DNA from 2 places in the Massilia sp. DD77 genome. Region 2 is predicted to be linked to the other one. Evidence: riboswitches for the same ligand, from Rfam matches in the RefSeq annotation. Region 2 holds a riboswitch; the other holds the start of a gene.
The links. Region 2 has a riboswitch for glycine ahead of gcvT (glycine cleavage system aminomethyltransferase GcvT). Riboswitches for the same ligand answer to the same signal wherever they lie in the genome.

Region 1 (6,509 bases), on a different contig from region 2:
TAGGCCCCGGCCTGCGCCGGGGCGACGGTCATCAGGCCCCGGATGAGGATTGCACTACCTAAGCCCGCCCCACCGCCAATATCTGCTTCAGCTTCTCCGGATCCATCGGCTTCACGAAATGATGATGGAAGCCCACCGAGCGTGACAGGATGCGATCGTGCGCCTGGCCGTAGCCGGTGAGGGCGATGAACAGCGCCCCGGCGGTGGCCGGATCGGCGCGCAGGCGGCGCGCCAGCTCGTAGCCGTCCATGTCCGGCAAGCCGATGTCGAGGATGAACACTTGGGGTGGCCTACTTTGCGCGGCCTCGATCGCGTCGCGCGGGTGGGATTGCACCGACACCGCGTGGCCCTGGGCCTCGAGCAGGATCGCCAGCGACTCGGCGGCATCCACGTTGTCGTCCACGATCATGACCCGCATCGCCGGCGCCGCGGCCGCAGCGGCGTCCTGGCCGGCATGCGGCGTCCGTGCGCGCGCCGCGCCGGCGTCGATCGCCGGCAGCGCGATGGTGAAGGTACTGCCCGCGCCCGGCCCCGCGCTCTCGACCGTGACCGTGCCGCCGTGCAGGGTGACGATGGTCCTGACCAGGGCCAGGCCGATGCCGAGGCCGCCCTGGGCGCGGTCGGGCGTGCGCTCGGCCTGGGTGAACAGCTCGAATACGTGCGGCAGCAGGCCGGCATCGATGCCGATGCCGTTGTCGCTCACGCTGATGGCGACCATCCCGCCGCGCGCACGGACCTCGAGGCCGATGGCGCCGCCCTGGGGCGTGTACTTGGCCGCGTTGTTCAGCAGGTTGGCGACCACCTGGACCAGGCGGGTGCGGTCGCCGTGGACCAGGGCCGCACCCGGCTCCGCGCGGACCGTCAGCGCGTGGCGGCGCGCCTCGATCAGCGGGCGCGATTGCTCGACGGCGCTGGCCACCACGGCGCCGACGTCGACGTCGTCCTTTTCCAGCTCCACCAGGCCGCGCGTGACGCGCGAGACGTCGAGCAGGTCGTCGACCAGCGACACCATGTGCTTCACCTGGCGGCTGATGACTTCACTGGCCTTGCGCGCCCGCGCCGGATCGTCGGCGCTCAAGCGCAGCATCTCGGCCGCAGTGCTGATCGGCGCCAGCGGGTTGCGCAGCTCGTGCGCCAGCATGGCCAGGAATTCGTCCTTCTTGCGGTTGGCTTCGCGCAGCTCGAGTTCGGCCTGATAGCGCTCCGTCACGTCCACCGTGACCCCGCGCATGCGCGCCGGGCGCCCCTCGGCGTCGAACTGCACCTTGCCGCGGCTGTCGAGCCAGATCTGGCGCCCGTTGTCGGCGCGGACGAAGCGCACCACCTCCTGGTAGCTGCCGGCGCCTTCCAGCGCCCGGCGGTGCGAGGCGGCGATCTTGTCGCGGTCTTCCGGGTGGATGTACTCGCGGATCGCGTCCATGGTCGCCGGCTGGAAGCCCAGCACCAGCAGGGTGTTGTCGGAGTAGGCCAGTTCGCCGCTGGCGAAGTCCCAGTCCCAGACCACCATCTTGGCCGCGTGCATGCCGTCGCGCAGCCGTTCCTCGCTCTCGCGCTGGGCCGCCTGGGCCTCGACCGCGTCGGTCACGTCGTAGCCCTGGGCGAAGATGCCGATGGTCGTGCCGTACTGGTCCTTGTAGGGCTCATAGACCAGGTCGACGTAGCGCTGGGCGATCGGGCCGCCCGGTTCGCGCTGCACCGCGATCGGCATCGCGCGCGTGGCCCAGGACTGGCCGGTGGTGTAGACCCGGTCCAGGAATTCCTCGTAGCCCTGGCCGGCGACTTCCGGCAGCGCTTCCCACACCGCCTTGCCGAGCAGTTCGCGGTGGCCCACCAGCTGGTAATAGGCTTCGTTCACCATCTCGAACACGTGCTTGGGCCCCATCAGCACGGCCACGAAACCGGGCGCCTGGTTGAACAGGCTGCGCAGGTGCTCGCGTTCATTGTTGAGGATGCGCGACAAGGCCTCGTGCATCTGCGCCCGGTTGAAGTTCCCGGCGTTGCTCTCGCTGGGCGGCGTGAGCTGGAGCGTGGCGACCTGGGCGTCGGCGTCGAAGCGGTACAGTTCGGTGACGTCCACCGGGTTCTGGATCACGAGCAGGGGCTTGCCGTCGTCGTCCAGTACCGGCGTATGCACCGTGCTCCAGTAGCGCTCCTCGAAGCGGGGACCGTTCGGCGTCGGCACCTCGACCGCATAGCGCACGAAGGCGGTGGTGTCCGGCTCGCCCTTGGCCAGGGCGCGCAGCATCGAGGCCTTGACCTCGGCGATATCGGTGGCGTCCGGATTGGCGGGATCTTCGGGAAAAGCATCGAACACGTAGCGGCCGACGATGTCTTCCTCGGTGCGCTGGACCGAGCGCAGGTAGGCCCCGCTGGCGCCGACGATCGTCAGATCGGGGGCCATCACCAGGTAGGGGTAGGGGGTAGCGCGAAACAGGGCTCGGTAGTCGTTCAGGTTCATGCGCCGGATTGTCGCATGGATAGCCCCATTTTCCGCTGACGCTTGCCCCCCACCCGCTCCCGGTTTTACAGCGCCGGGCTGACGTTCATGCGCTGGGTATGGGTCCAGCGGTGGTCGGAGGCCGACACCGCCGAGCTGTAGGTGCGCCAGGTCTGGCCCTCGCCCGGCCACGGATCCATGATGTAGACGTAGTTCACGCCGTTATAGGTCTCGTAGCCGCGCCCGGCCATGATGTGTCCGCCGCCATTGGTCCAGCCGTAGCGGATCACGAACGGGCGGTTGGCATTGATGTCGGCGACCACGCTGTTCCACGACGAGGCCACGTTGTAGGCGGTGTTCGGCACCCCCCAGGCGGCCAGGATGTTCTGCACGCTGCCGCCCGTGCCGTACATCGAATTCGGCTGGTTGGCGTAGCTGTTCCAGTTGAAGGTGGAATTGCCGCAGGCGTAGTTGATGCCGAAGGCCCAGTTCACGATCTGGCACTGGCTCGGGGTCTTCTTGTACAGATTCAGGATGGCCTTGCTGCTGGCCGACCAGCACCATTGGCTGTGCTCCTGGGTGGTCAGGGGCACGTTGAGGGTCCGCCATTGGGCGAAGGCGCTCGGGGCGGCCAGGGTCAGCGCGGCGGCGGCCAGCAGGCCGCTCAGTGTCTTGTGTTTCTTGTTCATGGCTTGTCTCCGTATGCTTGATTGTCGTTGGCGCCGTCTTAGCGGTGCTCGTCCAGGTTGCGCTTGACCGCGGCGCGCAGCGCCGGCAGCAGCTCGGCTTCATCGGCCAGGACCGCGGTGGGGCGGCCGAAAGCGTCTGCGCGCTGCAGCGGCAGCGAAGCGCGGGCGGAAAACAAGGGAGCGAAGCGCGTGCCGCCGGCGGTCTCGACTTCGAGCAGGTCGGAACGGGCCTGGTAGATGCGCAGCAGGCGCAGGTTGGAGCGGTCGGCGTTCCCGTGCACGCCGGCCAGGGCGTCGAGGTCCTTCGACAGGACCGCGCCGCCATAGGCGACGGTCTCGAAGCGGCCCTGATGCCGTTCCACCGTCGCCAGTCCGATCGGACGGTCGCCCAGCAGCACCACGAAGCGCCACTGGTTGGCGTGGCGCGCCATGTTCTTCATCTTGCCGCGGCCGTTCAGCAGCTGGTCCGGATCGATGGTGTAGACCGGGAAACCGTCGCCGATGCGCGCATCCTTCAGCGAACGCAGGTCCTGCACGTCGAAGGGGAAGCCTTCCGGCGCCGATCCGCGCTGCAGCTGGTGGTTGATGAACCGGCTGAGATCGCGCTGGGCGGCGGCGAGGGCGCCTGAATGCTGGGTGGCGGCGAGGCGCGCCGCGCCCGGATCGCCCGCCTGCGCCAGTGCCTGCGGAGCGGCCAGGCCGAGTCCGAGGCCGAGCGCCCAGGCCGCGAGCAGTGCGCGCGGCTTGCCGTGTTGCCGTTGTTGAGCTTGCATTAGTACTCTCCATGAAAAATGAAAAAGCGACTCCCCGCCAGTCCGAGCGGGCGTCGGTTGCTGCTGCAAAGGACACGCCACAGGCGTGCCGGACAAAGGTGTGGATGCGGCCTCGCGGCCGCGGCCGGCAAGATGACGGACTAGGACGGACTAGGACGGACCAGGACGGCGCGGCGCGCCGCGGCGAGGCGGCCGTGGGAAGGGGCCAGGTAGGCAAGGGCGCGTTGCGCGGGCGCGCAAGGGCCCGGGGCGCCGCGCGCGGCACCAGGCAGGAATTCGGTCGACATACAATCCAGACACAGAAAGCGTCACAAGGGAAGACCGCGCGCCATCGGCGCGTCGGCACCCCCTCTGTGCTGGACCTGAGAGATTCACAGCCGCCATTGCGGCTGTTTGCTCCTTCGGTGTGCCGCGACGACGAACTCACGGCAACTCTTCAGAGTGTACTTCGCGGGATCGGTCCTTTTGCCTGAGAGATTCCGGGGTGGTTGCTCCTTCGGCGCCGTCGGGGATAGGACAGTCTCTCCCGATACCGCGGTTGGCTGTGTGCCAACTGTCTAGACAGGATAGCCCAGCTATTTCAATAAACTCAACGGTTTTGTGCGGCGTGTTGTTTCCGCACCCGCGTGCGCCGGGATCAGCGCGCCCCGTCGCCGGACGTACCGGACGATTCCGCGCCGCGGCCCGGGCGCTCGCCCAGCTTGTCCGAATCGTCGTCGGTGCCGGCGCGGTTCGCCATGCCGCCGTCGGCGGCGGCCGCGTCGCTGGGATTGCCGCCGCCGGACATGGCGACCTCGTCTTGCTGGCGGTTCTGCTGGCCCTGGCTGCCCTCGGCCTTGTCCACCGTGCTGCCCGGCACGCGTCCGCCGGCATTGCCGTGGCTCGACTGGGCTGCGCCCGCAGGGCCGACGTTGCTCTCCGGCGAGGCATGGTTGAAGTTGGTGTAGCGTCCCGAGCTGGCTTCGGTGCCGCGCTGCTCGCTCTGGCCGACGCTGGAGTAGCCGGCGCTGTCATCGGCGACGAAGCCGGAGGCGGAATCGGCGCTCTGGCGCAGGCCCTGCGGCGGCGCACGGTCACCCGAGGCGCGTGGTTTTCGATCGCTCATCATGGTCTCCTTGGCGTAAATGATGGACAGCTTCGATCTTAGCCATTCTTGCCGGATGCCCAATAGGAGCACGGTCCAGGGCCGCGTAGGAAGAGTCGGACGTGACGGTCCGTGACTTTTCCAGGCGAGGAAAATGTTATGCTGGTCTGCCAAGCGCAGGCGATGAATTTACTATTAAGAAAATGCTGAAAACCGCTGTCGTGAACGTCCTGAAGCGCAGCTGGATGCTACTCGTCTGCATTGCCGCAATCACCGTGAGCATGCAAACCTTGCGCGATACGCACGTCTCTTTCATCGCACTTGTCCTGATTTTGCTGGCGGCACTGCTGGCTGTCGGCCTTGTTGCACTTCCGGTCGAGATGCATAAATTGCGCAACGGCCGTCACTAGGGCCTGGCTTTCAGTGTCGATGTCGATCCATGCATCGTGAGTTGCGACAAATAATCCGTATCAGAACTTTATTCACGACCGGCATGGCCGCAGGCGCCTTGACCTATCTTTCGCTCGCGGTTCCGGGGCGTGTCAGCGCGGTATGCGCCAACGTGGACATGCCCGTCCTTTGCCCGGTGCTGGCCTATGGTTTTCCGCTGCCGTTTCTCGCGGACAGCCAAGGGGTGTCGCCGGTAGGGTCGGTGGCGCGGGATCCCTTGTCCTTGCTGATCGGCCTGGATGACGTCCTGTGGCCGCGGCTGGGTTTGTCGATCGCGTTCTGGATGCTTGTCGTCGTGGGTGGCAGCTTCGCTTGGCGGCGCTGGAACCAAGCACACCATGGTGAGTGAGCCGATCGCGGAAACCTAAGTGGCGACACGGCGGCGGGAGCCGCACTACAGTCGAGTGGCGTTCCCGACGTGGGCGGCCCTGCACGCCGCGCGCCTCGGGTCACTTCCACTTGCACAGGAGTCCCTCACGATGAGTTTCCGCAACCTGCTTTCCTCCGCGCTGATCGGCGCCGTCGCCAGCGCGCGATCGATGACCCCCATGGCCACGCTTGCGGCGGCACGCCTGGCGCATCGCCGTACCCCCGGTGAACTCCTGCTCCTGGATCGTCCCCTGTTCAAATACGGCGCCCTGGCCATGGGGGCAGGGGAGCTGCTGGGCGACAAGATGAAATCCGCGCCCGACCGCACCGTTTTCCTGGGACTGCTGGCGCGCGTCATGAGCGCAGGGATCGCGGGCGCCGCGCTGGCCTCGCCCGGACGCGAAAAGGCCGGTGCGGCGCTCGCGGTCGCTACCGCCGTGCCGCTGGCCTACCTGACCCTGGCCGGCCGCAAGCGCGCCATGGCGCGCATCGGCCAGACCCGCAGTGGATTGATCGAGGATGCGCTGATCGTCGCCGCGGGCTCCGCGGTGGTGGCCATGTCGACACGGCCGCGGCTGGGGCAGGCGCAGTTCTAGCCGATCCGTTCGAGCTTCTCGGCCGCCGGCGCGGCTTGCGTTGCCGCCGCTTCGCGGCCGTCGCGCAGCCAGGCGAACAGCACCGCCATCATGAAGGGCCCCACGAACAGG
Region 2 (6,509 bases):
AACCGAATCGGCTCGGTCAGCCTGGGCCAGGAGTCGAATTTGCAGGACGTGAACCAGGCCATCGTGCGCATGGACCAGGTGACGCGCCAGAACACCACCCTGGTCGAGGAGGCGGCGCTGGCCGCGCGCACCCTGCAGATGCAGGCGCTGGCGCTGTCGCGCACCATGGCGGGCTTCCGGCTCGCAGAGCCGCCGGCAGAGCCGCCCGCGGAACCGGTGGTGGAAAAGGAAAACGGCGCAGGTGGACAGGAAACCCCACGCGAACTCGCGCGCGAGCGCCGCCGTTATCCGGCCTCCCACTTGCGGCTGGCGTCCAGCCGCAAGTGAAAGCGCAGGCTACGATGGCTTACTCGTAGTCGCTGATCGGTGCGCAGCCGCAGAACAGGTTGCGGTCGCCGTACACGTTGTCGGCGCGGCCGACCGGCGGCCAGTACTTCTTCTTGCGCAGCGAAGCGACCGGGAAGGCCGCCACTTCACGGGTGTAGCCGTGCTGCCAGTCGTCGGCGGTGACCACGTCCGCGGTGTGCGGGGCGCCCTTGAGCGGGTTGTCCATCTTGTCGTACTCGCCGCGCTCGACCTTCACGATCTCGGCGTGGATGGTGATCATCGCTTCGATGAAGCGGTCCAGCTCCGCCTTCGATTCCGACTCGGTCGGCTCGATCATCAGGGTGCCGGGCACCGGGAAGCTCATGGTCGGGGCATGGAAGCCGAAGTCCATCAGGCGCTTGGCCACGTCTTCGTTGCTGATGCCGGTCTTGTCCTGCAGCGGGCGCAGGTCGATGATGCACTCGTGCGCGACCAGGCCGTCGTGGCCGGTGTACAGCACCGGGTAGTGCGGAGCCAGGCGGCGCGCGATGTAGTTGGCGTTCAGGATCGCCACTTCGGTCGCGGCGGTCAGGCCTTGCGCGCCCATCATCGCGATGTACATCCACGAGATCGGCAGGATCGAGGCCGAGCCGTAGGCCGCCGCGCTGACCGCGCCGATGCCCTGTTCGTCGCGGACGTAGCCGGTCGAGAGCTGGTTCGGCAGGAACTTGGCCAGGTGCGCGCCGACGCCGATCGGGCCCACGCCGGGGCCGCCGCCGCCGTGCGGGATGCAGAAGGTCTTGTGCAGGTTCAGGTGGCTGACGTCGCCGCCGAAGGCGCCCGGCGCGGCCACGCCGACCATCGCGTTCATGTTGGCGCCGTCGACATAGACCTGCCCGCCGTGGGCGTGCACGATCTCGCACAGTTCCTTGATGCCTTCCTCGAATACGCCGTGGGTCGACGGGTAGGTGACCATGACGCAGGCCAGGTCCTTGCTGTACTGCTCGGCCTTGGCCTTCAGGTCGTCCAGGTCGACGTTGCCGTTCTCGTCGCAGGCGGTGACGACCACCTTCATGCCGACCATGCTGGCCGAGGCCGGGTTGGTGCCGTGGGCCGAGGACGGGATCAGGCAGATGTTGCGGTGGCCTTCGCCACGCGACTCATGATATTTCTGAATAACGAGCAGGCCCGCGTATTCTCCTTGGGAACCGGCGTTCGGCTGCAGCGAGATGGCGGCGTAGCCGGTGGCGGCGCACAGCATGGCTTCCAGCTGGTCGATCATCTCGCGGTAGCCCACGGTCTGGTCGTTCGGTGCGAACGGGTGGATGTTCGAGAACTCCGGCCAGGTGACCGGGATCATTTCCGAGGTCGCGTTCAGCTTCATGGTGCACGAGCCCAGGGGAATCATGGTGCGGTCCAGCGCCAGGTCCTTGTCGGCCAGCGAGCGCAGGTAGCGCAGCATCTCGTGCTCGGCGTGATAGCGGTGGAAGGTCGGGTGGGTCAGGTAGGCGCTTTCGCGGGTGAGCGAGGCCGGGAAGGCGTCCGCCACGTCCTCGTCCAGGGCGTCGATGTCGATCGACTTTCCTTTGCCGAAGATGCCGAACAGCGCGGCCAGGTCGTCGCGGGTGGTGGTCTCGTCGAGCGAGATGCCCACGTGCTGGTCGTCGATGCGGCGCAGGTTGATGCCGGCCTCGTTGGCGGCGGTGTGCAGCGCGCCCGCGTCGCCCTTGATGGTCAGGGTGTCGAAGTAGGTGGTGTTGAGCACCTCGGCGCCGAGCTGCTGCAGGCCGCGGGCCAGGATGGCGGTCTGGCGGTGCACGCGCTGGGCGATCTGCTTCAGGCCCTGCGGGCCGTGGTAGACAGCGTACATGCCGGCCATCACGGCCAGCAGCACCTGGGCGGTGCAGATGTTCGAGGTCGCCTTCTCGCGGCGGATGTGCTGCTCGCGCGTCTGCAGCGCCAGGCGGTAGGCCTGGTTGCCCTGCGCATCGACGGTGACGCCGACCAGGCGGCCCGCCATGCTGCGCTTGAATTCGTCTCGGGTGGCCAGGTAGCCGGCATGCGGGCCGCCGAAGCCGAGCGGCACGCCGAAGCGCTGGCTGTTGCCGACGACCACGTCGGCGCCCCATTCGCCCGGCGGGGTGAGCATGGTCAGGGCCAGCAGGTCGGCGGCCACGACCACCATCGCGCCGGCGGCGTGCAGGTGCTCCACGGCGGCGCGGTAGTCGCGCACTTCGCCGTTCACGCCCGGGTACTGCAGCAGCACGCCGAAGCAGGTTTCGTTCAGGGTTTCGACATCGCTTGCCGCGATGGTGCGCACTTCGACGCCGATCGGCTTGGCGCGGGTCTCGATCACTTCGCGGGTCTGCGGCAGCACGTCGTCGGCCACGTAGAACACCTTCGAGGCCGACTTGCCGACACGCTGCAGCAGGGTCATGGCTTCGGCGGCGGCGGTGCCTTCGTCCAGCATCGAGGAGTTGGCGATGCCCATGCCGGTCAGGTCGGTGATGGTCTGCTGGAAGTTCAGGATCGCTTCCAGGCGGCCCTGCGAGATCTCGGGCTGGTAGGGGGTGTAGGCGGTGTACCAGGCCGGGTTCTCGAAGATGTTGCGCAGGATGACCTTCGGAGTGTGGGTGCCGTAGTAGCCCTGGCCGATCATCGACTTCATGACCTTGTTCTTCGACGCCAGCGCTTTCAGGACGGCAAGCGCGTCTTCCTCGGTGCGCGGCTCGGCGAACTGGCCCAGGTCCAGCGTGTCCTTGCGGCGGATGTTGGCAGGGACCACGGCGTCGATCAGGGCTGCGCGCGAGGCGTAGCCGAGGGTCGACAGCATGGCTGCCTGTTCGGATTCGGACGGGCCGATATGGCGCGGGATGAACGAATCGCGGGCTTCGAGTTGGGTGAGGCTGGAACGGGTCATGATGGTGGCCAGATGAATTGCCGGCGCCTTATGGGCTGGCGGGAATGAAGAAATTCGTGAAGAGTCGGGAAGCCTGGAATACGAAAAAGGCGCGCCGTGGTGGACGGCGCGCCTCTCTTGAGGATCAGTTGTCGGTGGTCTTGCCGTAGGCGTCGGCATCCATCAGCGCGTCGAAGCTCGCCGCATCGGCGGGCTGCAGCTTGAACAGCCAGGCGCCATAGGCGTCCTGGTTGATCGAGTCCGGCGCATCGGCGACCGGCTGATTCACGGCGGTGACGGTGCCCGACACCGGGGCGTAGATGTCGCTCGCCGCCTTGACCGACTCCACCACGGCGGCGTCGTCGCCGGCGGTAAAGGCCTTGCCGACCTGCGGCAGTTCGACGAACACGATGTCGCCCAGTGCGTCCTGCGCGTATTCGGTGATGCCGACGGTCAGGGTGCCGTCAGCCTCGCGGCGGACCCACTCGTGGGACTCGGTGTATTTCAGGTCGGTAGGGATGTTCATGTTTTTGCTCCTGGGGTGGGTGACGCGGTGATTATATTTGCTTGTTCTATTAGGCGGCGAGCACTTTGCCGTTGCGAACGAAGGGCAGCTTGACGACCGAGGCTGCCAGCTGCTTGTCGCGGATCACGACCTGCACGGTGTCGCCGATCGCCACGTCCAGCGGCACACGCGCGAGGGCGATCGCCTGCTGCATGCTCGGGCTGAAGGTGCCGCTGGTGATTTCGCCTTCGTTGCCGGCGGCGCTGATCACTTTCTGGTGGGCGCGCAGGATGCCGCCTTTCTCGCGCAGGATCAGGCCGACGAAGTTGGCCTGCTGGCCCTTGGCCTGGAGCGCGGCCTTGCCGATGAAGTCGCGCTCGGAGACCAGGTCGATGGTCCAGCCCAGGCCGGCGTCCAGCGGGTTCACGGTCTCGTCCATGTCCTGGCCGTAGAGGTTCATGCCGGCTTCCAGGCGCAGGGTGTCGCGCGCGCCCAGGCCGGCCGGCTTGATGCCGGCGGCGGCGAAGGCGTTCCACAGGGCTTCGGCCTTGTCCGCGGAGACGCCGATCTCGAAGCCGTCCTCGCCGGTGTAGCCGGTGCGCGCGACCATGACTTCGCCAAACGCCGTGTCGGGGACGATGACGACGTTGAAGGGCTTGAGCGCTTCCGAAGCGGCTTTCGTTTCCGGCAGCACGTCCCAGGCCTTGGCGCGGGCGTTCGGGCCCTGCACGGCGATCAGGGCGATAGGATCGAGGTTCTGGTCACTGCGATCGCGGCGCTGGGTGATGGTGAGGCCGGCATTGGTGGCGGCGTTCTGCTGGTTCATCCAGGCCACGTCCTTGTCGGCGGTGCCGGCGTTGACCACGATGCGGAACCAGTCTTCGCTGAAGAAGTAGACGATCAGGTCGTCGATCACGCCGCCTTCAGGGTTCAGCATGCAGGAGTAGAGGGCCTTGCCCGGGACCTGCAGCTTGTCGACGTTGTTGGCCAGCAGGCCGCGCAGGAAAGCCCGCACATTGGCGCCCTTGAGGTCGACCACGCACATATGGGACACGTCGAACATGCCGGCGTCAGTGCGCACCGCGTTGTGCTCCTCGATCTGGGAGCCGTAGTTGACCGGCATGTCCCAGCCGCCGAAGTCGACCATCTTGGCGCCGGCGGCACGGTGAGCGGAATTGAGCGGAGTCGCTTTGAGCGTCATGGAATCCTCAGGGCAGGTGAATAGGGGAGCGGGCACGTCGCCGTGCGCTTCAATCCCCTCTGTCCTTGGTACCTGAGAGATAGCGGCAAAGCCGCCTGCCCCTTCGGTGGGCCGCTCGCTCATGCCGAGCCGCGGCCGCTCTCCAGAGTTGAGCCGGCTGCGCCATGCGCCGCCGCTCCTTGACCGGTCCTTTTGCCTGAGAGTTTGTGGGTAGTGCCCCTTCGGCGGCAGCGTGCTGCGCTCTCCCGGTCAAGACTGTGGAGGATATGCTAGAGGGAGCCTGGTGTCAACCAGCCAAGAGGGGAGAAGAGGGGGCAAAAGCGGCGGCCTGCACCCTGTAAACGTTATTGCCGCCACTGGCGGCAATAACTCCCCGCCGTCGCGGGGATGACGGCCCGTGGGCCGCAGTTCGATTCCTAAAAGCATTGCCGCGCACTATAGACGCATGGTGGCAGGCCTCCTTCGGCGGTTTTGCTACACTTAAGGCACACACCTTGCCGCGGAAAAAACTATGAGCGAAGACAAATCACAACAGGAAAAAACAGGCTGGTTCACGCTGTCCGGCGACGTCAATAGCGACATGGTCCACCGGGTGTTCGACGCGGTCGCCGCCATGACCGAGGACGGCATCGAGACTGCCCACATCCTGGTGCAGTCCAATGGCGGCTACGTGAGCGACGGCCTGTGCCTGTACAACTTCATGGCCAGTTCACCGATCAAGTTTGTGATGTACAACGGCGGGGCGGTGGCCTCGATCGCGGTCATCCTCTACCTGTGCGGCAGCGAGCGCTATTGCAGCGACACGGCGCGCTTCATGGTCCACAAGTCGCATGCGACCGCTTCGCCGGGTTCGCGTCCGGATGCGCTCAACATCATCGTCGAGGGCCTGCGCGCCGACGACGCGCGTACCGAGTCGATCCTGCGCAAGACGGTCGAGCTGACCCCGGAGCAGTGGAGCATCCACCAGTATTCCGACCTGCACCTGAATGCGCGCGACGCCAAGACCGCCGGCCTGGTGAACGATATCCGCGATTTCGCGCCGCCCAAGGGCGCCATCCTGCGTAATATTTGAGCGGCGGCGGGCGGCGTGCGCATCGGATTGTCCGATGTGCGGAGGCCGCTTATCTGCATAGCCTATAGTTCTTGCGCCATCGCCACGGCGCCTTGTCCGACATATAGATGAAGAAAAGCCCGCCGGCATGTGCTCGGCGGGCTGGCGGCTCCGGGCCGGCCGGAGCAAAGCACTCAACGCTTGTCGTTCTTGTGGCTTTGACGGCCGGCTTCGGCGTGCTGCTCCGGGGTGCCGCCGCGGGTGCCGCCGCCCGAGCCCGATCCGGAGCCCGAGGAACCCGATTGCTTGTTGCCCGAGCTCTTGCTGCTCTGACGGCTGGCGTCCTGCTGGGACGAGCCGCGCTTGCTACCTTGCTTCGAGGCCATGATGTTTCCTTTCAAAGTGGGAGAGGACTTCTACTCGGCGATGTCCGAATGATTCGTGGCATGTCCGGTGAATTCATCATGCTTTTCGAGTTGATGCATCGCTATCGGAACACCGCCTGATGCAGTGTAGGAGACGCTCCTACAATCTGAAAGCAATTATT

Region 1: it holds a riboswitch for glycine, as region 2 does, so the genes downstream of both, V7778_RS23315 (hypothetical protein) here and gcvT (glycine cleavage system aminomethyltransferase GcvT) in region 2, are expected to answer to the same signal.

The regions. Positions count from the first base shown of each region.
Region 1 is NZ_JBAMDH010000055.1:16,099-22,607, forward strand. It holds gene V7778_RS23305 (hybrid sensor histidine kinase/response regulator) at 59-2,458, opposite strand; gene V7778_RS23310 (C39 family peptidase) at 2,524-3,126, opposite strand; gene V7778_RS23315 (hypothetical protein) at 3,165-3,899, opposite strand; glycine riboswitch at 4,347-4,438, opposite strand; gene V7778_RS23320 (hypothetical protein) at 4,537-5,004, opposite strand; gene V7778_RS23325 (hypothetical protein) at 5,106-5,393, shown strand; gene V7778_RS23330 (hypothetical protein) at 5,477-5,782, shown strand; gene V7778_RS23335 (hypothetical protein) at 5,913-6,398, shown strand; gene V7778_RS23340 (AI-2E family transporter) at 6,395-6,509, opposite strand, start outside.
Region 2 is NZ_JBAMDH010000025.1:84,191-90,699, forward strand. It holds gene V7778_RS16330 (methyl-accepting chemotaxis protein) at 1-327, shown strand, start outside; gene gcvP (aminomethyl-transferring glycine dehydrogenase) at 347-3,226, opposite strand; gene gcvH (glycine cleavage system protein GcvH) at 3,351-3,731, opposite strand; gene gcvT (glycine cleavage system aminomethyltransferase GcvT) at 3,781-4,911, opposite strand; glycine riboswitch at 4,961-5,067, opposite strand; glycine riboswitch at 5,086-5,169, opposite strand; gene V7778_RS16350 (ATP-dependent Clp protease proteolytic subunit) at 5,423-5,983, shown strand; gene V7778_RS16355 (hypothetical protein) at 6,157-6,348, opposite strand.